DNA from 4 places in the Streptomyces sp. DSM 41931 genome. Region 1 is predicted to be linked to each of the others. Evidence: riboswitches for the same ligand, from Rfam matches in the RefSeq annotation. Region 1 holds a riboswitch; each other region holds the start of a gene.

Region 1 (5,741 bases):
CGATGAGCCGCCACAGCGCGTCCGTGTCCGCGTGCTGTTCGATCAGGTCGCCGAGCCGGTCGAGCTGCTCCTCGCGCAGCGCGGCGAAGGAGGTGTCGGGGGCCGGCACGAAACGGCGTCCCGCGCGTTCGGCGACCGCGCGCAGGAACGCCCGCCGGAACCCGTCCGACTCCAGCGCGCCGTGCCAGTGCGTGCCCCAGGTGGAGCCGACCCGGCAGCCGTCCAGGAAGGCTTCCCCGCCGAGCACTTCGGCGACCCCGTGATGGATCTCGTACCCCTCGACGCGCTCACCCAGGGCCTCGCCGGCCGGGCGGGCCAGGGTCTTCTCACGCGCGAACCGCACCCGTACGGGCAGCACGCCGAGCCCGTCCACGCGGCCCGCGCGGCTCTCCACGTCGTCCTCGATGTGCTCGCCGAGGAGCTGGAAGCCGCCGCAGACGCCCAGCAGCGGCCGGCCCTCGGCGGCCCGCCGCACCAGCGCGTCCGCCAGTCCGCGTTCGCGCAGCCAGCGCAGCGCGCGTATGGTCCCGCGGGTGCCCGGCACGACCACCAGGTCGGCGTCGGCGAGTTCGTCCGGCCGGTCCACGAACCGCACCACGACACCCGGCTCGGCGGCCAGCGCGTCCACGTCGGTGAAGTTGGACATCAGCGGCACCGCGCACACCGCGACCCGCAGCAGCTCCTCGCCGGCCGGCGCGGCCACCGCGGACTCCCGCACGGCGCCCCGCAGCGACACCCTGAGACCGTCCTCCTCGTCGATGCCCAGCCCGTGCTGGAAGGGCAGCACGCCGTAGGTGCGCCGCCCGGTCAGTCCGTGCAGCATCTCCAGGCCCGGTTCCAGCAGCGAGACGTCCCCGCGGAACTTGTTCACCAGGAACCCGGCGACCAGCTCCTGGTCCTCGGGGGAGAGCAGGGCGACCGTGCCGAAGAAGGAGGCGAAGACGCCGCCCCGGTCGATGTCGCCGACGACGAGCACCGGCAGACCGGCGTTGCGGGCGACGCCCATGTTCACGATGTCGGTGCGGCGCAGGTTGATCTCCGCCGGGCTCCCGGCGCCCTCGCAGATCACCGCGTCGTACTGGTTCCGCAGCTGCTCCAGGCAGTCCAGGACGGTGCCGAGGAGCCGTTCCTGACGGCCCCCGTGATAGCCGCGGGCGCTCATCTCGCCGACCGGGCGGCCCATCAGCACCACCTGGCTGGACCGTTCGCCGCCCGGCTTCAGCAGCACCGGGTTCATCAGCGCCGTCGGCTCCACCCGGCACGCCTGCGCCTGCATGGCCTGGGCGCGGCCGATCTCGGCGCCCTCGCGGGTGACGAACGAGTTCAGCGACATGTTCTGCGCCTTGAACGGCGCGGCCTTCACCCCCTGGCGCACCAGCCACCGGCAGATCCCGGCGGTGACCACGCTCTTGCCGGCGTCCGAGGTGGTCCCGGCGACCAGCAGTCCGCCACCGCTCACGTGGCACGTCCCTTCAGCACGCGCCGCGCGGCCACACCGGCCGCCAGCGCCAGCCAGCCGACGCGCCGCGACAGGCGCACCGCCCGGTCGATGTCGGTGACGGCGACGGGGCGTCCGCCGCCGTTGAGGACGGGCCGGTGCTCGACCCGCCCGCCGTAGGAGAGGGTCCCGCCGAGCCGCACGCCGAGCGCGCCCGCGAAGGACGCCTCCACGGGACCGGCGTTGGGGCTGGGGTGCTTGCCCGCGTCCGCGCGCCAGGCCCGTACCGCACCGCGCGGGTCCGGCCCGGTGAGCGCGGCCAGGACGGCCGTCAGACGCGCGCCCGGCCAGCCGGCGACGTCGTCGAGACGGGCGGACGCCCAGCCGTAGCGGCGGTGACGGGGCGACTTGTGCCCCACCATCGCGTCCAGGGTGTTGACGGCCCGGAAGCCCACCAGACCCGGCACCCCGGCGACCGCGCCCCACACCAGGGCGCCCACCACGGCGTCGGAGGTGTTCTCGGCGACGGACTCCACGACGGCGCGGGCGATGCCGTCGGCGTCCAGGGCCTGCGGGTCACGTCCGCACAGGTGCGGCAACCGCTCCCGGGCGGCCTGGACGTCACCGGCCTCCAAGGCCTGGGCGATGGCACGCGCCTCCCGGGCCAGCGAGGTCCCGCCGACGACGGCCCAGGTGGCGACGCCGGTCAGGGCGACGGAAGCGGCGGGGGAACGGCGTACGGCGCGGGCGGCCAGGCTTCCGAGGGCGACGGCGCCGCCGACGCACACGGCGGTGTGCACGGCCCCGCGGCCCCGGTCGTCCCGCCACAGCACCCGCTCCACGGCAGCCGCGGCCCGCCCGAACGCGGCGACCGGATGCCCACGGCGGGGATCGCCGAGCAGCAGGTCGCCGAGGAGGCCGGCGGCGGCGCCGTACGCGAACACGCGATCGGCACCCATGGGTTCAGCCGGTGACGGATCCGGAGGTTACGGCCCCGAAGGGGGGTGGGGTGTCGCTGGTCGACCTCGGCAGGCTGCCGCGCATGGCGATATGTCCTCACTCAGGGTGTCCGCGCCCTGGTTCGACGAGACCGGCGGCGAGAGTTCCTGGCTCCCGGGGTGGACACCCCGGTGACAGTGGCGGGACCGCGCCGGATTCGCACCGGCTTCCTCTCCTGCCGCCGTATTGGCGGAGGCAGTCCACCATGCCCCTGGAAGGGCCGTCAACTTGCCGTTGACCTGCGGGGCTGAAGTGTGCCGAGGCCCACAGAGGGGCTCACGTGGGTGAACGCCGTGAACGGCCGGTGGACGGCGCGCACACGTCGGCGGGCGGTGCGGGAGCCGGGACTCCCGCACCGCCCGCCGGACGGGGACGATCTGCGGTCAGGCCATGATCAGGTAGATCCCGTAGCCCACCGCCGCCGCGCACGCGGCGAAGCATGCGTAGGCGCCGGTGACCGCCAGGGCCGCGGACTGGCCCTGGGCCGCGGCCCTCTCGCGGCGGGACAGGCCGGTGATGCCGAGGGTGAACAGGGCCACCAGGGCGACGGTGACCACGAGGCTGACGCCGAAGACGGAACCGAGGGCCGCCCAGTCGATCTTCATGGTGCTCTTCTTCCTTCGTTCCGGGCCGTCGCGGTCAGACGGAGGTCCTGGCCGGTGAGGCCGGGTCGTTGGGGGCCGGGATCGTGGCCGCGAGTTCGTCGCTCACGGTGCCCGCCGGGGGCGGGGTCACCGCGGCCATCGCCTGCGTCACCACGCCGGCCGGCTCCGCGCCGGGGGCCTCGTGGTCGTTGACGTTGGTGTGGTCGACGACCTCGCGCCGGGAGATCTTCCAGATGGCCGCGCTGGACGCGATCAGGAAGACGGCCACGACGGCGGTGCCCCAGTTCCCGAAGCCGCACACCCACTCGGCGATCGCCGCGACCAGGGCGGCGGCCGGCAGGGTCAGACCCCAGGCGACGAACATCCGGGTGGCGGTCGACCAGCGGACGACACCGCCCTTGCGGCCGAGGCCGGCGCCCATGACGGAACCGGAGACGGAGTGCGTCGTGGAGAGGGAGAAGCCGAGGTGGGAGGAGGCCAGGATGACCGTCGCGGCGCTGGTCTGGGCGGCGAAGCCCTGCTGCGGCTGGAGGTCGGTCAGGCCCTTGCCCATGGTGCGGATGATGCGCCAGCCGCCGAGGTAGGTGCCGAGCGCGATGGCGATGCCCGCCGAGAGGATGACCCACATGGGCGGGTCCGAGTCGGGAGCGAGGGTGCCGCCGGCCACCAGGGCGAGGGTGATGATGCCCATCGTCTTCTGGGCGTCGTTGGTGCCGTGCGCCAGGGAGACCAGGCCGGCCGAGGCGATCTGCCCGGCGCGGTAGCCCTTCTCGGAGGCCTTGGCGTCGGCGTTGCGGCCCATGCGGTAGGTGAGCCGGGTCGCGAACATCGCGGCGAGGCCGGCCACCAGCGGGGCGGCGATCGCGGGGATCAGGACCTTGGTGACCAGGACGTCGCCGTGGACCGCGCCGAAGCCGGCGGAGGCGACCGTGGCGCCGATCAGACCGCCCATGAGGGCGTGCGAGGAGCTGGACGGCAGGCCGACCAGCCAGGTCAGGAGGTTCCAGAGGATCGCGCCGACCAACGCGGCGAAGATGACCTCGGGACGGATACCGGCCTCGTCGACGAGGCCTTTGGAGATCGTGTTGGCGACCTCCACCGAGAGAAAAGCGCCGACAAGGTTCAGCACGGCGGACATGGCCACCGCGACCTTGGGCCTCAGCGCACCGGTCGAAATGGTCGTTGCCATCGCGTTCGCGGTGTCGTGGAAACCGTTCGTGAAATCGAACGCGAGTGCGGTTACCACCACAATCGCGAGGATCAGCGAGAAGCTTTCCATTTACCCAGGCAATCGTTCGAGGTCATTGGCTGGTCGAACGTAGGTAACCAGGGTGAACGGAAGATGAACTGGAACGGGCATCGCGGTGACCGGAAGAGGGGGTGTGCGCTCCGCCGTCCAGCCCACACGGCCGGGGCTCCTGGCAGGATCTCCACATGACCGACCAGTACCGGACCGGACAGGAAGCGGAGGGCGCTGTGCGTGGCGTCCCGGGCACGCGCGGTGAGGGCTCCGCGGGGCCGGGCGAGGAGGTGGCGGACGCCTGGGCGGAGCTCGTCGCGACGGCCCGCCGCACCGTCGCCGACGGCCTCGTCGTCGGCACCTCCGGCAACGTCTCCGTACGGGTCGGCGACACCGTCCTCGTGACACCCTCGGGCGTCCCGTACGACCGGCTCGCCCCGGCCGACGTGACGGGGGTGGACCTCACGGGCCGGCAGGTGATCGGCACGCTGGTCCCGACCAGCGAGCTGCCCCTCCACCTGGCCGTGTACCGCACGACCGGCGCGCGCGCCGTCGTCCACACGCACGCCGTGCACGCCACCGCGGTCTCCACGCTCGTCGACGAGCTCCCGGCGATCCACTACATGACCGCGGCCCTGGGCGGCCCCGTCCGCGTGGCCCGCTACGCCACCTACGGCACGCCGGAACTGGCCGAGAGCACTCTGCACGCCCTCGACGGCCGCACCGGCTGCCTGATGCGCAACCACGGCACCCTCACCCACGGCGCCACCCTCGCCCAGGCGTACGACCGCACGGCCCAGCTGGAGTGGATGTGCCGCGTCTGGCTCACGGCCTCCTCGGTACCGGGCCTGACCCCGGCCCTGCTCACCCCGGACCAGCTCGCGGAGGCGGGGGAGCGGCTGCGGGGGTACGGGCAGCGGGGGTGACCCTTCATCGGCCCGGCGGCCGCCGAGTCCGGCCGCCGGGTGTCATGAGCGGCTCACGGGGAACCCTTCCGGAGGCCGGGTGAAGCGCCCGGCCCACCGCTGACGCGGCCGTGAGGCCGACCGCGTCCGGACGGTCCCGGGCCACGCGTCCACTGGCCGGGTCCGCGTCCGGACCCGACACTGGGAGGCGTGCGCACTGTGACTGCGACGGCAGCAGCCGTCACCGCCGTGATCGGGGCCGGCGCCGCCGCGGTGGCCGTCGGCCGGTTCGCCAGCGACGCCGCCCTGAGGATCCCCCCGGGCCGGCCCCTGCCCACCGAGCCCGGGCTCACCGTCCACGCCACCGCCGCCGGCCAGGTCACCCTCACCCGTGACCTCGCCGCCCTGCGGCCCGGCCGCTACGGCCTCGTCGGCGAGCGCTTCCACGCGGTCGTGGGACCCGTCCTGGCCGGTACGGCGCACTCCGCCGACACCGTCGTACGCCGCCTCGAACGCGTCACCTACGGGACGCCCGAACCCGGCGACCGGGCCCG
Region 2 (5,741 bases), 5.0 Mb from region 1:
GCGCGTCCGGCTCGAAGGGTCTGCCCTTGACGATGCCGACCGCGGCCAGCGCTCCGGCGATCTCGGGGTCGAGCGCCTCGGCCGGCTGGTCGTGCACGAGTTCGCTCGCGAGGTCGAAGTACGTCGCGTCCCCGGGCGGAACGGTGTTCATGGGCAGTCCGGAGCCTTCGACGAAGCGCGGCGGGTCGGGCCTGCGCAGCGCGGCGGTCCAGGTCTCGGCGGTCCATGGCAGCGGCGGGGCCGTGCCGCCGGTGACGATCTCCCCGATGCCGGTTCCGTAGTACCCGGGGATGTAACGGTGGATGCGCAGGCCCTCCTTGATGCGCTCGACCGCCGGCTTCGGGTCGTCGCCCTCCAGGAACGCCCGGCCGCCCAGGATGAGCCGCGTGGTGCGGGTCCGCAGCGTGAAGAACCCGCCCTCGGGAAGAGGGCCCTCGTGACCGGGTGGCACGAAGAGGTACCTGCCGCCCGCGCCCCGGTCCGGACCGGCCATGCCGGGGTCAGCGACCCAGCGGAACCACATGTCGTTGAGAAAACAGAGGGCCAGGGGCGGCACTTCCACCACCACGGGGCCCTCGGTCAGGTCGAGGAAGGTGAGGAAGTAGACGGTGTCGGCGTTCCCGGTGAGCACGAGTGTCTTGGGATCCATGAACTCCGAGAAGAGCAGGACGTCGTGGTCCTGGACTCCTGCCTCCAGGAATCCCCGGCGGGCCGCCCACAGGCTGACGCCGGAATAGGCGTCGAGGAACGCGCTGACCGCGCGCACATGGTCCACATGGTCGTAGAGGCGGTTCGCGGTCTCCTCGGTGGGCACGCCCAGCGGGAACTCCAGGGTCCCCACATGCGTCTCGACCCGCTCGGGCGTCGAGACCGACTCCATGACCCGGGGTGAGATCTGTGCGGTGCGCTGCAAGGGATCGCTCCGTTCTCGGGGAGATGCCGCCCTGCCGACCATGTGCCTCATCCACCGCTGACCACCACCGCGCCTAGGCCATCGGAGGGTCCTCACGCGGGAACGGTGCGTGGTAGGGATCCGCTCGACGCACACAGCATTGCGGGACGCCGCACCCGCCGTCAGTCCGTCTCCTGGGCGTGGGGAGCCGTCGCGGGCGGATGGGTCGGGCGGTCCCGCCCGCCGTCACGGCCGGACACCGCGACAGCGACCAGCCCCACGACGACGGCTGCGACGGCGACCCGTCCCGCCGCCCGCACCCACCAGCCCGGCCGGGCCGCGCCCCCGCCTGGCGGGCCCAGCCGTTCGGCTCGCCGGGCGGGCCGCAGCAGACGGAGCAGCAACAGCAGGGCGACCGGGAGCTGCAGCAGCCACAGCACGGTGCGCGGCCACTCCCCGTACCAGACGTTGGTCCCGTACAGCAGCGTGTGCCAGACGCTCAGCACGTACACGACGATCACGAAGCGGTGCAGGCGGCGCCAGGTGTTCGCCCCGATGCGATGCCGGACGTAGAACAGCAAACCGAGCGGGACCGCCAGGTACAGGGCGCCCTGGCCGATCGGGATGGCGACGCGGCCGGTCCCGGAGTCGTACCAGCCCGGCACGAAGGTGTCCGCGAAGGCCGCCCACACCCGCTCCGCCCAGTCCACCTTCGTCTCGTAGCGTACGAGTTCGGCCGCGAACATCAGCGCGTGCGCGAACATCAGCGCCATGGTCGTCAGGCTGGTGGTGCGGTGCCAGCGCTCCAGTACCTGCCTCGACACCGGCAGCCGGGCGGGGCGGGGTCCCGACAGCAGCAGCCCGAGCATGACCGTGCCCCAGGCCCACAGCAGGGCGGACCAGCCGAACGCCTGGCTGAGCAGGTACATCCAGTAGGTGCCGGGATCGTCCATGAACGGCATCACCGCGACGGTGTCGGAGGCTCCCGATTCCATGCGCGCCCACAGGAGGGCGAACACGAGCACGGTGACCGTCACCGCCGCGCCGGCGTCGGGCAGGGCGGCCCGCAGATCGCCGCGCAGCGCGACACGGTCACCCGGAGGCCGCTGCCTTCCTGACGGGGTCACCGCCCCGTCCTCGTCCGGCCTCACGTCCGACGTCATCAGGGCCTCCCGGGCACGGGCCACCGCAGCGGCGGTGCTCACGTGGCGTGAGGCAACAAGTCTGGCTGATGAGAGCGTGATCGGTGGAGCCGTTATCCGGCCAGAGCAGCGATGAGAAGTGCTCGGCTCCGCACGCCGTTTCGCCGTCGGTTTGGGGGAACGTAGGATCGTCCGGTCATCGCCGCGACGGGAGACAGGAAGCCGGTGCGAATCCGGCACGGTCCCGCCACTGTGACCGGGGAGCGCCCCTCCGACATGCCACTGCGCATCGCGCGGGAAGGCGGTGGGAAACGTCGATCCGGGAGTCAGGACACTGGTCCGTCGCGGGCCCGTCCGAAGGAGCGCGGACTCCAGGAGGCTTCACGTGTTCCCATTGCTCACCCCTGCCCGCACGTGCGGGTTCCTTCGTGCCACGGCCGCTGCCGTGACTCTGTCGTCCGTGCTGCTGACCACCGGGTGCGGTGCGTCCGACAGGGCCGGCGGGGACGCGGAGGCCGCCACTGCCGCGCCCTCGGGCTTCCCGGTCACCATCGACAACTGCGGCATGAGGACGACGTACGACAAGCCGCCGTCGAGGGTGGTCACCATCCACCAGCACCCGGCGGAACTCCTGCTCGCCCTCGGCCTGAAGGACCGCCTGGTCGGCACCGCCTTCCCCGACTCGGCCGTCCTGCCCGAGCTGAGGAAGGACTACGAGGCGATCCCGGAACTGGCGGAGAGGGAACCGTCGTTCGAGAAGATCCTGGACGCCGAACCCGACTTCGTCTACGGCGGCTACGGCAGCGCCTTCGCCGAGAACGAGGGCCGCTCCCGCAAGGCGTTCGCCGACGCCGGCATCGACACCTACCTCAACCGTGAGTACTGCGGCGAGAAGCGGGTGACGATGAAGGACACCTACGAGGAGATCCGCACCATCGGCACGGTCTTCGGTGTCCCGGACCGGGCCGACGAGCTGGTCGCGGACCTCGAGGGCCGCGTCGGCAAGGCCGCCGCCGAGGTCGAGGGCGAGCCCGAGGTGTCCGTCTTCGTCTACGACAGCGGCGACAAGAGCGCCTTCACCGCGGGCGGCAAGAGCCTGGGCACCGAGCTGATCCGGCTGGCCGGCGGCGAGAACGTCTTCGCCGACCTCGACGACGTCTTCGGCGACGTCTCCTGGGAGCAGGTGGTCGAGCGCAAGCCGGAAGTCATCGCCATCTACGACTACGCCGGCGCCGGGAGCGTGAAGGAGAAGAAGGAGTTCCTGCTCTCCCAGCCCGCCCTCGCCGACGTACCCGCCGTCAGGAACAAGCGGTTCGTCGTCCTGCCCTTGACCGCCACCCTGGTCGGCATCCGCTCGGCCTACGCGGTCGAGGACCTGGCCCGCGGGCTGCACCCCGAGAGCTTCCGGTGAACCGGGCCGCCACCGGCATGCCCACCGGGCGGACGGTTCCACGGCGCAAGGCCACCGGGCCGGGAACACGAGGCACGCTGTCGGCCGTCATGCTGCTGCTCCTCACCGCGTTGCTCGTCCTCTCCGCCACGGCGGGCCTCGCCATCGGCTCCGTGCACGTGCCGCCCGGCCAGGTGTGGGGCATCGTGACGCATGCTGCGGGCGCCGGCTGGCGGGAGCCGGACTGGTCACGGGCCCGGGAGACCATCGTGGTGGACGTGCGGGCGCCTCGGGTGCTGCTCGGCGCGGTCACCGGGGCCGGCCTCGCGGTCATCGGCACCGCCCTGCAGGCCCTGGTGCGCAACCCGCTCGCCGAGCCCTACCTGCTGGGCGTCTCCTCCGGGGCGTCCCTCGGCGCGGTCTCCGTGATCGTGTTCGGTGTCAGCCTCTTCGGGCCGGTCTCCCTGTCGGTGGCCGCCTTCCTGGGCGCCCTGGGCGCGCTTCTGCTCGTGTACGCCACCGCCCGCACCGGCGGACGCATCACCTCGTCGCGGCTGGTGCTGTCCGGGGTGGCGGTCGCGGCGGTGCTCACCGCGGTCCTCGATCTGCTGCTGCTCACCACCGGCCGCGGCAACGAGGCGCGCGCTGTCCTCGCCTGGACCCTCGGCGGTCTCGGCGGCGTCAGCTGGGGCACGCTGTGGCTGCCGAGCACGGCCCTGGTGTTCGGTCTCGGCGTCCTCATGGCGCAGGCACGCAGCCTGAACCTGCTGCTGGCCGGCGAGGAGGCGGCGACCACGATGGGGCTGGACGTGGCCCGGTTCCGCGCCCGGCTGTTCGTCCTGCTCTCCCTCGTCACGGGCGTGCTGGTCGCGGCGGCCGGGCCGATCGGCTTCGTCGGCCTGATGATGCCGCACATCGTGCGTCTGTTCGTCGGTGGCGACCACCGCCGGGTCCTGCCGACGGCGGCACTCGGCGGAGCGGTCTTCCTGATCTGGGCCGACATCGCCGCACGGACGATCGCCGCGCCGATGGAAATACCCGTCGGCGTCCTCACGGCCCTGTGCGGCGGGCCGTTCTTCCTGTGGCTGATGCGCAGGGACGCCCGGCGCGGCACCGACCGAGGAGGGGCATGACCGCGACCGAACTGAGCGTCGACGGTGTCACGCTCACCGCCGGAGCACGCCACCTGGTGCGCGACGTCTCCCTGACCGCCCGCCCGGGTGAGACCATCGGACTCGTCGGCCCCAACGGCAGCGGGAAGTCCAGCCTTCTGCGCACCGTCTACCGCGTCCTGCGCCCCGACGCCGGCCGGGTCCGGGTCGACGGCGAGGACGCCTGGGCACTGCCGGTGCGGCAACTGGCCCGCACCGTGGCGGCGGTGGTGCAGGAATCGGCAGCCGACTTCGACCTCGCCGTCCGCGAGGTCGTCGCCATGGGCCGCACCCCGCACAAACGACTCCTCGCCGGCGACACCCCCGAGGACGCCGAACTCATCGACTCCGCACTCCTCGCCGTCGACGCCGTCCACCTGGCCGACCGTCCCTTCGACCGGCTCTCCGGGGGCGAACGCCGGCGCGTCCTCATCGCACGCGCCCTCGCCCAGCAGCCCACCCTCCTCGTCCTCGACGAACCCACCAACCACCTCGACATCCGCCACCAGCTGTCCGTGCTCGGCACTCTGCGCCGCCTGCCCGCCACCGTGCTGCTCGCCCTGCACGACCTCAACCTGGCCGCCTACTACTGCGACCGGCTCTACGTCCTGCACGACGGTGAGGTGACCGCCTGCGGCCCGCCCGCCGAGATCCTCACCCCTGGGTTGCTGGCCGAGGTGTACGGGGTTGCGGCGGAAGTCACCACCCATCCGCGCACGGGCGCCCCGCAGGTGACGTTCCTCCCCGAGGAGCCACGCGGGTGAAGGAGGGTCACCGCCCGGTACGGGCGGTGACCCTCACGTTCGTCGGGATGGTGGATCAGGCGCGGGACCAGCGCTGGTTGCTCCCGCCGCCGCAGGCGTACAGCTGGATCTGCGTCCCGTTGGCGGTGCCGGCGCCGACCGCGTCGAGGCAGCGGCCCGACTGGACGCCGACGATGGTGCCGTCGGAGTTGAAACGCCACTTCTGGTTGTCGCCACCCCAGCAGCTGTAGATCTGCACCTTGGCGCCGTTGGCGGTGCCGGCGGCGTCCAGGCACTTGTTGCCGTAGACCCGCAGCTCACCGGAGGAGGTGAGCTCCCACTGCTGGTTGGTGCGGCCGTTGCAGTCGTACAGCTGGACCTGCGTGCCGTCGGTGGTGCTGGCGTTGGGCACGTCCAGGCAGC
Region 3 (5,741 bases), 4.1 Mb from region 1:
CAGCGTGGACCACACCAGGCGTTCGCCGATGACCTCGGCCACCGGCTGGCGCATCACCGCCGAGAGGCCGAGGTCGCCGCCGAGGGCGGAGGTCAGCCAGTCCCACCAGCGGGCGGTGAACGGCCGGTCCACGCCGAGGTTGTCCCGCAGCCGGTCCAGGGTCTCCTGGTCGGCGCCGAGCGCGGCGGTGCCCGCGTACGCCTTCACCGGGTCGAAGGGGGACGCGGCGGCCACGGCGAAGACGCCGAAGGTGACGACGAGGAGCACCGGCACGGCGTACAGCGCGCGGCGCGCCGTGAGCCGTGCCATGGCGCGCCAGGGGGCGTGGGTCATGGCGTGGGCTGCCAGTCCTCGACGTTCCACCAGGGTCCGGCGGCGAAGCCGTGCTCGTGCGGCTCGGTCTGGGTGGTGAGGCCCTTCCAGCGGTCGGCGAGCACGTACAGGTGGTCGATGTGGGTGAGGAAGGTGTAGCCGGGGTTCTTGACGAGGGCGCGCTGGAGGGCGGCGTAGGCGGCCTTGCGGGCCTCGGGGTCCTGGGTGCGGCGGCCGGTCTCCAGGGCGCGGTCGACGGCCGGGTTGTCGTAGTGGGCCATGTTGTTGAAGCCGTCGCCGGCGAGGGAGGAGTGCAGCATCGTGTAGAGCCCGAAGTCGGGGTCGCCGGTGCTGCCGAAGCCCGCGAGGACGGCGTCCCGGTGCATGCGGGGCTCGATGACCTCCCAGGTGGCGCTCTCCACCCGGACGTCGATGCCGGCCTTCTTGGCGTCGGAGGCGTAGGCGAGGGCGTGGTCCTGGCGGACCTTGTCGCCGGAGGGGTAGTACAGCGTGAAGCGGGCGGGGCGGCCGTCCTTGGCGCGGACGCCGTCCTCGCCCTTCGTCCAGCCGGCGGCGTCGAGGACGCGGCCGGCCTCGGCGAGGTCGCGCGGGCGCTCGACGTCCTCGGCGAACCAGGGGTCGTCGACGGGCAGCGGGCCGTAGGCGGGGCGGCCGGCGCCGTCGAGGATCTTGTCGACCATGGCCTGCCGGTCGACGGCGAGGTCGAGGGCGCGGCGGATCGCGGTGTCGCCGGTGACGGGGTTGCCGCTGGGGAGGGTGACGACGCGGACGTCGTAGGAGGTGGCCCGGTACGTCTTCTTGTCGTCGTCGCCCTTGAAGGTGGCGGCGAGGTTGGGCGGGAGGACCGCGCCGTCGAGGTCGCCGGAGCGGAGCCGGGTGGCGCGGACGTCGTCGTCGGGGACGATCGCCATGGTGAGTTTCTTCACCTTCGGGGCGCCGCCCCAGTAGTGCGGGTTGGCCTTGAAGGTGAGCTTCTCGCCCTTGCGCCAGTCGGCGAGGACGTACGGTCCGGTGCCGACCGGCTTGGTGTTGAAGGGGCCGGTGTTGGGGTCCTGCCCGCCGGCGACGTGCTCGGGGACGATCGGCAGCACCGTGCGGGCGGCGAACGGCGCGTAGGGGTGGTGGAGGGTGAAGACGACCGTGTCGTCGCCCACCGCCCGGACGTCCTTGACGGCCGCGAGTTCGCTCTTGGCGGTGTTGTTGGTGTCGTCGTCGAGCACCGTGCGGTACGTGAAGACGACGTCCCGCGCGGTCAGCGGCTTGCCGTCGCTGAACCTGACGCCCTTGCGCAGGGTGTAGGTGTAGGTGCGTCCGCCGTCCGTGATCCGCGGAAGTGCCGTGGCCAGGGCGGGTTCGAGGGTCATGTCGGCGGTGCGGGCGAGGAGGCCGTCGAAGAGCTTGGAGTTGCCGTCCTTGCCGTAGCCGAGGAGCGGGCTGAGGGTGTCGGGCTCGGTGGAGACGCCGATCACCACGGACTCGCCGGCCGCCGCGCCGTCCGCGCCGCCGGAGCCCGGTGCCGAGCAGGCGGCGACCGCCGCGGCCGTCGCCAGCACGGCGGCGGCGCCCCGTATGCGTCGTCGGGTCGTCATCGAACCTCACATCCCTGTTGCTGGAAAATCGCTCTTGCATATTAGTTGCAGGAAGACCTTGCCCAGGACGGCGGCCCCCCAGTCACCCCGGTCGCCGGGCTGCCCGAACGCGCAGGTGTGCGCCGGGTCCCGAGCCGCCGGGCGCCCTCCGCGCGCCCCCGTCGCCGCTTGTCACCGGACCGCGACGGGGACTACTGTCACCACGCCTTGGTGACGGGAAATCGGTGCGATACCGGTGCGGCCCTCGCCACTGTGATCGGGAAGTCCGGCTCCGGCCCTCACGGGCAGCCACTGGGTTCTTCGGGACCCGGGAAGGCGGAGCACGGGCGGTGGTACCCGTCAGCCAGGAGACCGGCCAAGGCGCGTCAACCATCCACGAGGTGCTGGAGAGGGTGTGCTGAGCCATGCACATTGCCGAGGGTTTCCTGCCTCCGGCGCACGCGGTCGCCTGGGGCGTCGTATCCGCGCCCTTCGTCGTCCACGGAGCCCGGTCGCTCGTCCGTGACGTCAGAGAACATCCCGAGAGCACGCTGCTGCTGGGCGCGTCGGGAGCGTTCACCTTCGTCCTGTCCGCGCTGAAACTGCCCTCGGTGACCGGGAGTTGCTCCCACCCCACCGGCACCGGGCTGGGCGCGATCCTGTTCCGGCCGCCGGTCATGGCGGTGCTCGGGACCATCACCCTGCTGTTCCAGGCGCTGCTGCTCGCCCACGGCGGGCTCACCACGCTCGGCGCCAACGTCTTCTCCCTGGCGGTCGTCGGCCCCTGGGCGGGGTACGGCGTCTACCGGCTGCTGCGCCGGTACGGCGTGCCGCTGATGGGCGCGGTGTTCTGCGGCGCGTTCGTCGCCGACCTGTCGACGTACTGCGTGACCAGCGTCCAGCTGGCGCTGGCGTTCCCCGACCCGGGCAGCGGATTCCTGGGCGCGCTGGGGAAGTTCGGCTCCATCTTCGCCGTCACGCAGATTCCGCTCGCGGTCAGCGAGGGGCTGCTGACCGTGCTGGTGATGCGTCTGCTGGTGCAGTCCAGCAAGGGCGAGCTGACCCGGCTCGGGGTGCTGGTCACCTCGGCGGCCGGCGGCAAGCGGGCCGAGTCGGCCGGGGCGGTGGCCCGGTGAGGCGCAACGCGAGGATCAACACCCTGCTCCTGCTGCTCGTCGCGGCCCTCGCCGTGATCCCGCTGGCGCTCGGGCTCGGCGACCACAAGGAGGAGCCGTTCACCGGGGCGGACGGCGAGGCGGAGACCGCGATCACCGAGATCGACCCGGACTACGAGCCGTGGTTCTCGCCGCTGTACGAACCGCCGTCCGGGGAGGTCGAGTCGGCGCTGTTCGCCCTCCAGGCCGCGATCGGCGCGGGCGTCCTGGCGTACTACTTCGGGCTGCGGCGCGGGCGCCGGCAGGGCGAGGCGCGGGCCCGTGAGCGGTCCGTCGCGGGGGACACGGACGCGGGGGCACGCACCGGCGCCGACGGCGGACGGGACTGACGGATCCGTGCTGCCGATCGACGCGGCGGCGCACAGCAGCCGCTGGCGCCGCCGACATCCCGTGGACAAGGCCGTCCTCGGCCTCGGCCTCACCGTCCTCGCGGTCTCGCTGCCCCCGTGGCCGGGCGCCGCGCTGGTGCTGGTCACCGCGCTGGTGCTGCTGCTCGGCCCGGCGGGGGTGCCGGCCGGGCGGCTGTGGCGGGCGTACCGGGTGCCGCTGGGGTTCTGCGTCACCGGGGCGCTGACCCTGCTGGTGCGGGTGGGCGGACCCGGCGGTTTCGTGTCGCCGGCCGAGGACGGACCGCTGCGTGCCGGGGAGTTGCTGCTGCGCACCTCGGCGGCCTCGCTGGGCGTGCTGCTGTTCGCGTTCACCACACCGATGTCGGACCTGCTGCCGCGGCTGGTGCGCGCCGGGGTGCCCGCGCCGCTCGTGGACGTGGCGCTGGTGACGTACCGGATGAGCTTTCTGCTGCTGGACTCGGTGCGCCGGGTGCACCGGGCGCAGGCGGCGCGGCTCGGGCACACCACCCGTGCGGCGGCCTGGCGTTCGCTCGGCGGGCTCGGCGCGACCGCGTTCGTCCGGTCCTTCGACCGGGCGGCGCGGCTGCAGACCGGGCTCGCGGGCCGCGGCTACGACGGCGCCCTGCGCGTGCTGGTGCCCGAGGCCCGGGTGTCCGCCCGGTTCACGGCCGCGAGCGGCGCGCTCCTGGCGGCGCTGGCCGCCCTCACCTTCGTACTGGAAAGGCCCCTGTCGTGAGCGGATCCGTGCTGGTGGCACTGCGGGACGTGTCGTTCGCGTACGAGGACGGGCCGCCGGTGTTCACCGGGCTCGACTTCGAGGTGCGCGAGGGACGGGCGCTGGCGCTGCTGGGCCGCAACGGCAGCGGCAAGACCACGCTGATGCGGCTGCTGAGCGGCGGACTGCGGCCCCACGGCGGGGAGTTGCTGCTGTCGGGCCGTGCGGTGCGGCACGACCGGAAGGGTCTGACGGTGCTGCGCACCACCGTGCAGCTGGTGGTGCAGGACCCGGACGACCAGTTGTTCGCCGCGTCCGTGGGGCAGGACGTGTCGTTCGGGCCGCTGAACCTCGGGCTGCCCGACGCGGAAGTGCGCGCGCGGGTCGCGGAGGCGCTGGAGGCGCTGGACATCGCCGCGCTCGCCGACCGGCCCACCCATCTGCTGTCGTACGGGCAGCGCAAGCGGACGGCGATCGCGGGCGCGGTCGCGATGCGGCCGCGGGTGCTGATCCTGGACGAGCCGACGGCGGGTCTCGATCCCGACGGCCAGGAACGGCTGCTGGCCACCCTCGACGGTCTGCGGGCGAGCGGCACGACGGTGGTGATGGCCACGCACGACGTGGATCTCGCCCTGCGCTGGGCCGACGACGCGGCGCTGCTCACCCCGGCGGGCGCCCACACCGGCCCGGCCCCGCAGATGCTGTCCCGCCGGGACCTTCTCACGGCGGCGGGGCTCAGGCTGCCGTGGGGCGTGGCGGCCGGGCTGTTCCTGCGGGCGCGGGGGCCGGCCGGCGGCACGGACGCCGGTCCCCGCACCCCGGAGGAGCTGGCGGCGCTGGCCGCCCTGCCGGAGTACGGGGACCGGAGGTCCGGCTGAGACCTCCGACGCGAGGTCAGCAGCCGCCGCAGTTGTAGTACGTGACGTCCCAGTGGTTGCCCTCGTCGGCGTAGACGTTGCCGGAGCCGGACCGCCACTGCGGGGCTCCGTCGCCGCGCACGCCGATGTAGGTGAAGGTGTTCTTGATGTAGTTCCCGACGCAGGTGGTCTTGGAGAAGTCGAGCTTGTAGCCGTTCCAGTGCGAGTACGTGCCGGAGGCGTGCCCGGTCTCGGTGCCGCCCGTGATGTTCAGGGCGCAGCCGGTGGCCCGCTTCAGGGTCTGGGCGCCCTGGGCCGTGGCCAGGTTGAGCTGGTCGAAGGACGTGCAGGTGGAGACATAGCGGTCGGAGCAGCCTCCGGACGACGACCAGGTGATGCCGACCTCGCGGAACATGGACGTCGCGGTGGCATGGCTGATCTTGGTGACGGCGAACGCCTCGCCGGCGGTGCCCACCACGGCGGCGCCCGGGGCGACGACGAGGGCGAGGGCGGTCAGGACGGAGCGGAGCTTCGGCGCCTTGAGGGTCTTCATGTGGGGGCCTTCCTGCTGTCGGGGCCAGGGTGCGTGGGGGACGGCTGTGCAGGCGGAGCAGACCGATGATGCCCGTGGTCTACGCGCGTCCGCCAGAGGACAAAGCGGAATGCTGCCGCCTGCGTGCGCCGGTGACGTCCCGTCAGACCGCCGAGCGGAAGGCGGGCAGGTAGCCGCCCGACTGGCCGAC
Region 4 (5,741 bases), 570 kb from region 1:
GGCGCGCAGCGAGAAGGTCAGCGGCTCGGGGAAGCCGCCGGTCCACATGGTGGAGACCTCGAGGGCGTCGATCCAGTCGCGGTACTCGTCGCGCTTCGGAGTGCGGAAGGGGTCCGGCTGCCGGTAGAGGTCGAGGCTGGGCAGCTCGGTGAGGCTCAGCCCGTCGTACCCCTCGTCGAGCACCGGGTAGGGCTGGGCGCCGATGACCTCGACGCGGTGCCCCAGCCTGGCCAGTTCGCGGGAGAGGTGGCGCACGTAGACGCCCTGGCCGCCGCAGAACGGGTTTCCCTTGTAGGTGAGGAGCGCGATGCGGAGCGGTCGCGAGCCGTCGGATGCGGGGCCTGCCGAGGGCCCGGCCTGACTGGCCTCAGCGGTCACTCTGGGACCCCCTTCTGCCTGCACTGTCCCGCGACAGTACGACGGGACGCCGATCTAGAACAAGTTTCAGAGTTGATCGTTCGGAGGAACCGAATCTACCGGCAGGTAAGAACGTCGGCAGCGGTGGATCAGGTGATTCACGCCACGGCGGACGCCGTGCCATGCTGTCCGATCATCGATCCTCACCGACTGTCACGGACGGGACCCATGCCCGCGGATGCCCACAGGACCAAGGCGGCGCCGGACGCCGGGCGCGCCGAGCCGGCCTCCCCGCTCACGGAGCGGCAGGAGGCCCGGCGGCGGCGCATCCTCGAGGCGTGCGCGCGGCTGGCCTCGCGGGGCGGCTTCGACGCGGTGCAGATGCGCGAGGTCGCGGAGTCCTCGCAGGTGGCGCTGGGCACGCTGTACCGGTACTTCCCGTCGAAGATCCATCTGCTGGTGGCGACGATGCAGGACCAGCTGGAGCATCTGCACGCGACGCTGCGGAAGAAGCCGCCGGCCGGCGAGACGGCGGCGGAGCGGGTCGCCGGGACGCTGATGCGGGCGTTCCGCGCGCTCCAGCGCGACCCGCTGCTGGCCGACGCGATGGTGCGGGCGCTGACCTTCGCGGACCGCAGTGTGAGCGCGGAGGTGGAGCAGGTCTTCCGGCGGACGACGGCGATCATCCTGGACGCGACGGACCTGGCCGACCCGACGCCCGAACAACTGTCGGCGGTGCGGGTGATCGGGCACACCTGGCACTCGACGCTGATCACCTGGCTGTCGGGGCGGGCCTCCATCGAGCAGGTGGGCGCGGACATCGAAACGGTGTGCCGGCTGATCGACCTGACGGCGCCGCCGCGCTCCCGGCAGAGCTGACGAAAATTTCGAAAGCGCTTCCGCCCCCGGTCGCCCACCTCCCTCACCGGCCCCTCTTCGTCCAGGTCCATATCCGGCGTGCGCGAACGGTTGACCACCCGTTCCGCCCTCCGTATCGTCACCGCAGCCATTCGGAGCCGAGTCCGAAATTTTCGTACCGCAGTACCGCAGTGCCGCAGGCAGTGTCATCAGCGCCACCCCCACCGCACCACGCTCACCCGATCCGCACCACGGGACCCGCCGGAGAAGGGATGACATGCGCATGATCGGAAAGGGAACGACAGAGCCACACAGGAGAGCCGGAGGCGCCGTCCCCCGCGCGCGGCGCCGGCTGCGCGCGGCCCTGAGCGCCGCCACCACCGCCCTGCTGACCGCGGGCGCCCTCGCCGCGCTCCCCCAGGGCACCGCCCACGCCGCCGACACCCTGGGCGCCGCCGCGGCCGAGAAGGGCCGCTACTTCGGCGCCGCCGTCTCCGCGAACCACCTCGGCGAGGCGCAGTACGTGGCCACGCTGAACCGCGAGTTCAGCTCGGTCACGGCCGAGAACGAGATGAAGTGGGACGCCCTCGAACCGAGCCGGGGCTCCTTCAACTTCAGCCGCGCGGACCAGATCTTCGACCACGCCAAGAGCCAGGGCATGGACGTCCGCGGGCACACCCTGGTCTGGCACTCACAACTGCCGAACTGGGTGTCCCAGTTGGGCGCGAGCGACCTGCGCACGGCGATGAACAGCCACATCACCCAGGTCATGACCCACTACAAGGGCGAGATCCACTCCTGGGACGTGGTCAACGAGGCGTTCCAGGACGGCGGCAGCGGCGCCCGGCGCTCCTCGCCCTTCCAGGACAAGCTGGGCGACGGCTTCATCGAGGAGGCGTTCCGCACCGCCCGCGCGGCCGACCCGAACGCCAAGCTCTGCTACAACGACTACAACACCGACGGCGTCAACGCGAAGAGCAATGCCGTCTACACCATGGTCCGCGACTTCAAGGCCCGCGGCGTGCCGATCGACTGCGTCGGCTTCCAGTCCCACTTCAACCCCAACTCCCCCGTCCCGTCCGACTACCAGGCCAACCTCCAGCGCTTCGCGGACCTCGGCGTGGACGTCCAGATCACCGAGCTGGACATCGAGGGCTCGGGCCAGGCCCAGGCCGCCGACTACGGCAACGTCGTCCGCGCCTGCCTGGCGGTGAGCCGCTGCACCGGCATCACGGTGTGGGGCATCCCGGACAAGTACTCGTGGCGGGCGAGCGGCACCCCGCTGCTGTTCGACGACAACTACAACAAGAAGCCCGCGTACGACGCGGTGCTGAGCGCGCTGGGCGGCGCCCCCGGCGGCGACCCGGGGGACCCGGGTGACCCGGACGCGGCCTGCACCGCCGCCTACACCACGGCCGAGCAGTGGAACGGCGGCTACAACGGCAGGGTGACGATCACCGCGGGCCGCTCCCCGATCTCCGGCTGGAGCGTGACCCTCACCCTGGGGTCGTCGCAGCAGGTGGTCTCGGTGTGGAACGGGTCACCCACCTACAACGGCAACGTGATGACCGTCCGCTCCACCTGGAACGGCTCGCTGGCGGCCGGCGCCTCGACCAGCTTCGGCTTCACCGTCAACGGCTCCGCCACGTCCCCGCCGCAGATCGGCGCCTGCACCGCCTCCTGACGTACCCGCACCCCCCTCGGCCCGCACCCGTCCCTCGGGTGCGGGCCGTCTCACGGGTGCCGTGACCCTCGTCACCTCCCGCGTCCGTGCCTCTCCCCGCGCACGCGGCCGCCCCGGACGCCCGTTCTACGGGCGGGTAGAGTGGCCGCGTCGTATCACAGCCGTACGGGGGGAAGCCGGTGCGAATCCGGCGCTGACCCGCAACCGTGAGCCGTCCTGGAGACGGTGAGCCGGAATGCCCCGCACGGATCGTGACCGGCTCACGTGCCCGGCATCCCGCCGGCGCACGGGCACCGTCGAGGTATACGGAGCCGAGCCGCCGGGGTGTCCCGCGCTGCCCGGCCCTCTTCAGGGAGAGGCACCCGCCCGTCATGAACGTCCGCCGCAGCGCAGCGGTGCTGGCCGCCGTCGCCGTCCTCGGCGCCGCCGCACCGGCCGCAGCCGACTCGTCCCCGTCGCCGACCCCGCAGCCGCTGCCGTCCGCGCTGTACGGCGACACCGACCCGCAGTACGACGGGGTGTGGCGTCAGTCGCTCGCCCTGCTCGCCCAGCACGCCGCCGGCGCCGAGCCGCCGAAGGCCGCCGTCGGCTGGCTGACCGGCCAGCAGTGCGCCGACGGCTCGTTCGCGCCGTTCCGGGCCGACCCGTCCGTCGCGTGCGACGCCAAGACGATGGTCGACACCAACCAGACCGCCGCCGCCGTGCAGGCGCTCGCCGCGCTCGGCGGCCACGACGCCGTCATCGGGAAGGCCGTCGGCTGGCTGAAGTCCGTGCAGAACAAGGACGGCGGCTGGGGCTACACCGCGGGCGGCCCCAGCGACACCAACTCCACGTCCGTCGTCGTCGGCGCGCTCGCCGCCGCCGGTGAGAAGCCGGGCGAGGTGAGGAAGGGCGGCAAGTCCCCCTACGACGCGCTGCTCGGCCTGGAGCTGCCCTGCACCGGCGAGGGCGCGGGCGCGTTCGCGTACCAGCCGGAGAAGGACGGCTCGCTGACCGCCAACGCGGACGCGACGGCGGCGGGCGTGCTCGGCGCGCTCGGCCGGGGCCTGCTGGTCGAGCCCGGCAAGGGCGACGGCGCGGCGGCCGGCTCCTGCGTCAAGGCGACCACCCCGGAGCAGGCCGCCGCCAACGGCGCCGCCCACCTGGCCGGCGAGCTCGCCGCCAAGGGCTACCTGCTCGCCGCGACGCCCGGCGCCGAGGACCAGCCCGACGTCGGCAACACCGCCGACGCGGTGGTCGCGCTCGCCGCGCAGGGCGACACGGCCCAGGCGAAGAAGTCGTACGCCTGGCTGGAGAAGAACGCCGCCGACTGGGCCGCGCAGAGCGGGCCCGCCGCCTACGCGCAGCTCGTCCTCGCCGCCCACGCGACCGGCGCGGACCCGCGCGACTTCGGCGGCACGGACCTGGTGAAGCAGCTCCAGGCCGCCGGCCCGGCCGCCCCGGAGAAGACCACGAAGGCGGCGGAGGAGGCCGAGGACGAGAAGGACGCGGACTCCCCGTTCGGCGTCTGGTGGTTCGTCGGCGTCTGCCTGGTCGCCGGCATCGGCATCGGCTTCCTGGTCAGCAACCGCGCCAAGAGGCAGCAGTCGTGATCCGCCGTGCCACCGTGCTGTTCCTGGCCGCGCTGCTCCCCCTGCTGGCGGGCGCCGGCCAGGCCCAGGCCGCCGGGTACCGCTACTGGTCCTTCTGGGAGCGGGACGGCTCGGCGTGGACGTACGCCACCGTGGGTCCGTCGCTGTCGCGGCCCGCGGACGGCGACGTCCAGGGCTTCCGCTTCTCGGTCAGCGAGGACTCGGGCGACGCGGCCAAGCCCCGCGGCGCCGCCGGTTTCGACACGATCTGCGCGAAGACCCCCGCGAAGGACGGCACGAAGCGGGTCGCCCTGGTGATCGACTTCGGCACGCCCGGCGACGCCCCGTCCGGGGAGAAGCCGCCGGCCGGCCGCACGGCCTGCGCGCAGGTGGCGGAGGACGCCACGACGGCGGAGGCGCTGGCCTCGGTCGCCAAGCCGCTGCGCTACGACAGCAACGCGCTGCTGTGCGCGATCGCGGGCTACCCGGCGAAGGGCTGCGGCGAGCAGGTGGCCACGGACGGGAAGGACTCGTCCCCCACGGAGACCGCCGGGACCGCCGAGACCGCCGAGACCGCCGGGTCCGCCGAGGACGACGGCGGCTCCGGGCCCTCCGTGGGTCTGATCGCGGGCGCCGCGGTGGTGGTCGTGCTGGGCGCCGCCGCCGTCTGGCAGGTCCGTCGCCGTGCGTGAGGCACGCGGCTCCGGGCGTGCGGGCCTCGCCCGGCCGCGCCCGGAGCGGGGGACCCCGCCCGCCGGCGTCCCCGTCCCGCGTGCGCGCCGCGCCCAGCTGCACCCCGGCGCGTGGTGGCTGTGGGCCCTCGCGCTGGGCACCGCGGCGACCCGCACCACCAACCCGCTCCTGCTCGCCCTGCTGATCACCGTCTCCGGGTACGTCGTGGCCGTCCGCCGCCCGCACACGCCGTGGGCCCGCTCCTACGGCGCCTTCGTGAAGCTCGCCGCCGCCGTGCTGCTGCTGCGGCTCGCCTTCGCGGTCTTCCTGGGCTCGCCGATCCCCGGCACCCACACCCTGTTCACGCTGCCCGAGGTGCCGCTGCCCGACTGGGCGCAGGGCATCCGCCTGGGCGGCCGGGTCACCGCGGAAGGCCTCACCTTCGCCCTGTACGACGCGCTGCGGCTGGCCGCGCTGCTGATCTGCGTGGGCGCCGCGAACGCCCTCGCCAGCCCGTCCCGCCTGCTGAAGTCGCTGCCCGGCGCCCTGTACGAGCTGGGCGTGGCCGTGGTGGTGGCGCTGACCTTCGCGCCGAACCT

What was found. A riboswitch is a leader RNA that binds a small molecule or an ion and turns the genes downstream of it on or off. The one in region 1 is predicted to bind cobalamin.
Region 2: it holds a riboswitch for cobalamin, as region 1 does, so the genes downstream of both, ACP7TJ_RS29560 (ABC transporter substrate-binding protein) here and ACP7TJ_RS06890 (cobalamin biosynthesis protein) in region 1, are expected to answer to the same signal.
Region 3: it holds a riboswitch for cobalamin, as region 1 does, so the genes downstream of both, ACP7TJ_RS25690 (energy-coupling factor ABC transporter permease) here and ACP7TJ_RS06890 (cobalamin biosynthesis protein) in region 1, are expected to answer to the same signal.
Region 4: it holds a riboswitch for cobalamin, as region 1 does, so the genes downstream of both, ACP7TJ_RS09405 (prenyltransferase/squalene oxidase repeat-containing protein) here and ACP7TJ_RS06890 (cobalamin biosynthesis protein) in region 1, are expected to answer to the same signal.

Annotation. Positions count from the first base shown of each region.
Region 1 covers NZ_CP189902.1:1,434,804-1,440,544, reverse strand. The annotation lists gene ACP7TJ_RS06895 (cobyric acid synthase) at 1-1,459, opposite strand, end outside; gene ACP7TJ_RS06890 (cobalamin biosynthesis protein) at 1,456-2,397, opposite strand; cobalamin riboswitch at 2,517-2,657, opposite strand; gene ACP7TJ_RS06885 (hypothetical protein) at 2,821-3,042, opposite strand; gene ACP7TJ_RS06880 (inorganic phosphate transporter) at 3,077-4,321, opposite strand; gene ACP7TJ_RS06875 (class II aldolase/adducin family protein) at 4,477-5,208, shown strand; gene ACP7TJ_RS06870 (alpha/beta hydrolase) at 5,398-5,741, shown strand, end outside.
Region 2 covers NZ_CP189902.1:6,457,352-6,463,092, reverse strand. The annotation lists gene ACP7TJ_RS29570 (DUF1254 domain-containing protein) at 1-913, opposite strand, end outside; gene ACP7TJ_RS29565 (ferric reductase-like transmembrane domain-containing protein) at 1,075-2,055, opposite strand; cobalamin riboswitch at 2,203-2,391, shown strand; gene ACP7TJ_RS29560 (ABC transporter substrate-binding protein) at 2,420-3,445, shown strand; gene ACP7TJ_RS29555 (FecCD family ABC transporter permease) at 3,463-4,557, shown strand; gene ACP7TJ_RS29550 (ABC transporter ATP-binding protein) at 4,554-5,339, shown strand; gene ACP7TJ_RS29545 (endo-1,4-beta-xylanase) at 5,395-5,741, opposite strand, start outside.
Region 3 covers NZ_CP189902.1:5,577,701-5,583,441, reverse strand. The annotation lists gene ACP7TJ_RS25700 (ABC transporter permease) at 1-309, opposite strand, end outside; gene ACP7TJ_RS25695 (ABC transporter substrate-binding protein) at 330-1,922, opposite strand; cobalamin riboswitch at 2,114-2,296, shown strand; gene ACP7TJ_RS25690 (energy-coupling factor ABC transporter permease) at 2,327-3,037, shown strand; gene ACP7TJ_RS25685 (energy-coupling factor ABC transporter substrate-binding protein) at 3,034-3,405, shown strand; gene cbiQ (cobalt ECF transporter T component CbiQ) at 3,413-4,162, shown strand; gene ACP7TJ_RS25675 (energy-coupling factor ABC transporter ATP-binding protein) at 4,159-5,019, shown strand; gene ACP7TJ_RS25670 (hypothetical protein) at 5,036-5,551, opposite strand; gene ACP7TJ_RS25665 (SGNH/GDSL hydrolase family protein) at 5,694-5,741, opposite strand, start outside.
Region 4 covers NZ_CP189902.1:2,000,860-2,006,600, forward strand. The annotation lists gene ACP7TJ_RS09390 (glycosyltransferase family 4 protein) at 1-378, opposite strand, end outside; gene ACP7TJ_RS09395 (TetR family transcriptional regulator) at 586-1,236, shown strand; gene ACP7TJ_RS09400 (endo-1,4-beta-xylanase) at 1,499-2,899, shown strand; cobalamin riboswitch at 3,024-3,159, shown strand; gene ACP7TJ_RS09405 (prenyltransferase/squalene oxidase repeat-containing protein) at 3,271-4,491, shown strand; gene ACP7TJ_RS09410 (SCO2322 family protein) at 4,488-5,162, shown strand; gene ACP7TJ_RS09415 (energy-coupling factor transporter transmembrane component T) at 5,155-5,741, shown strand, end outside.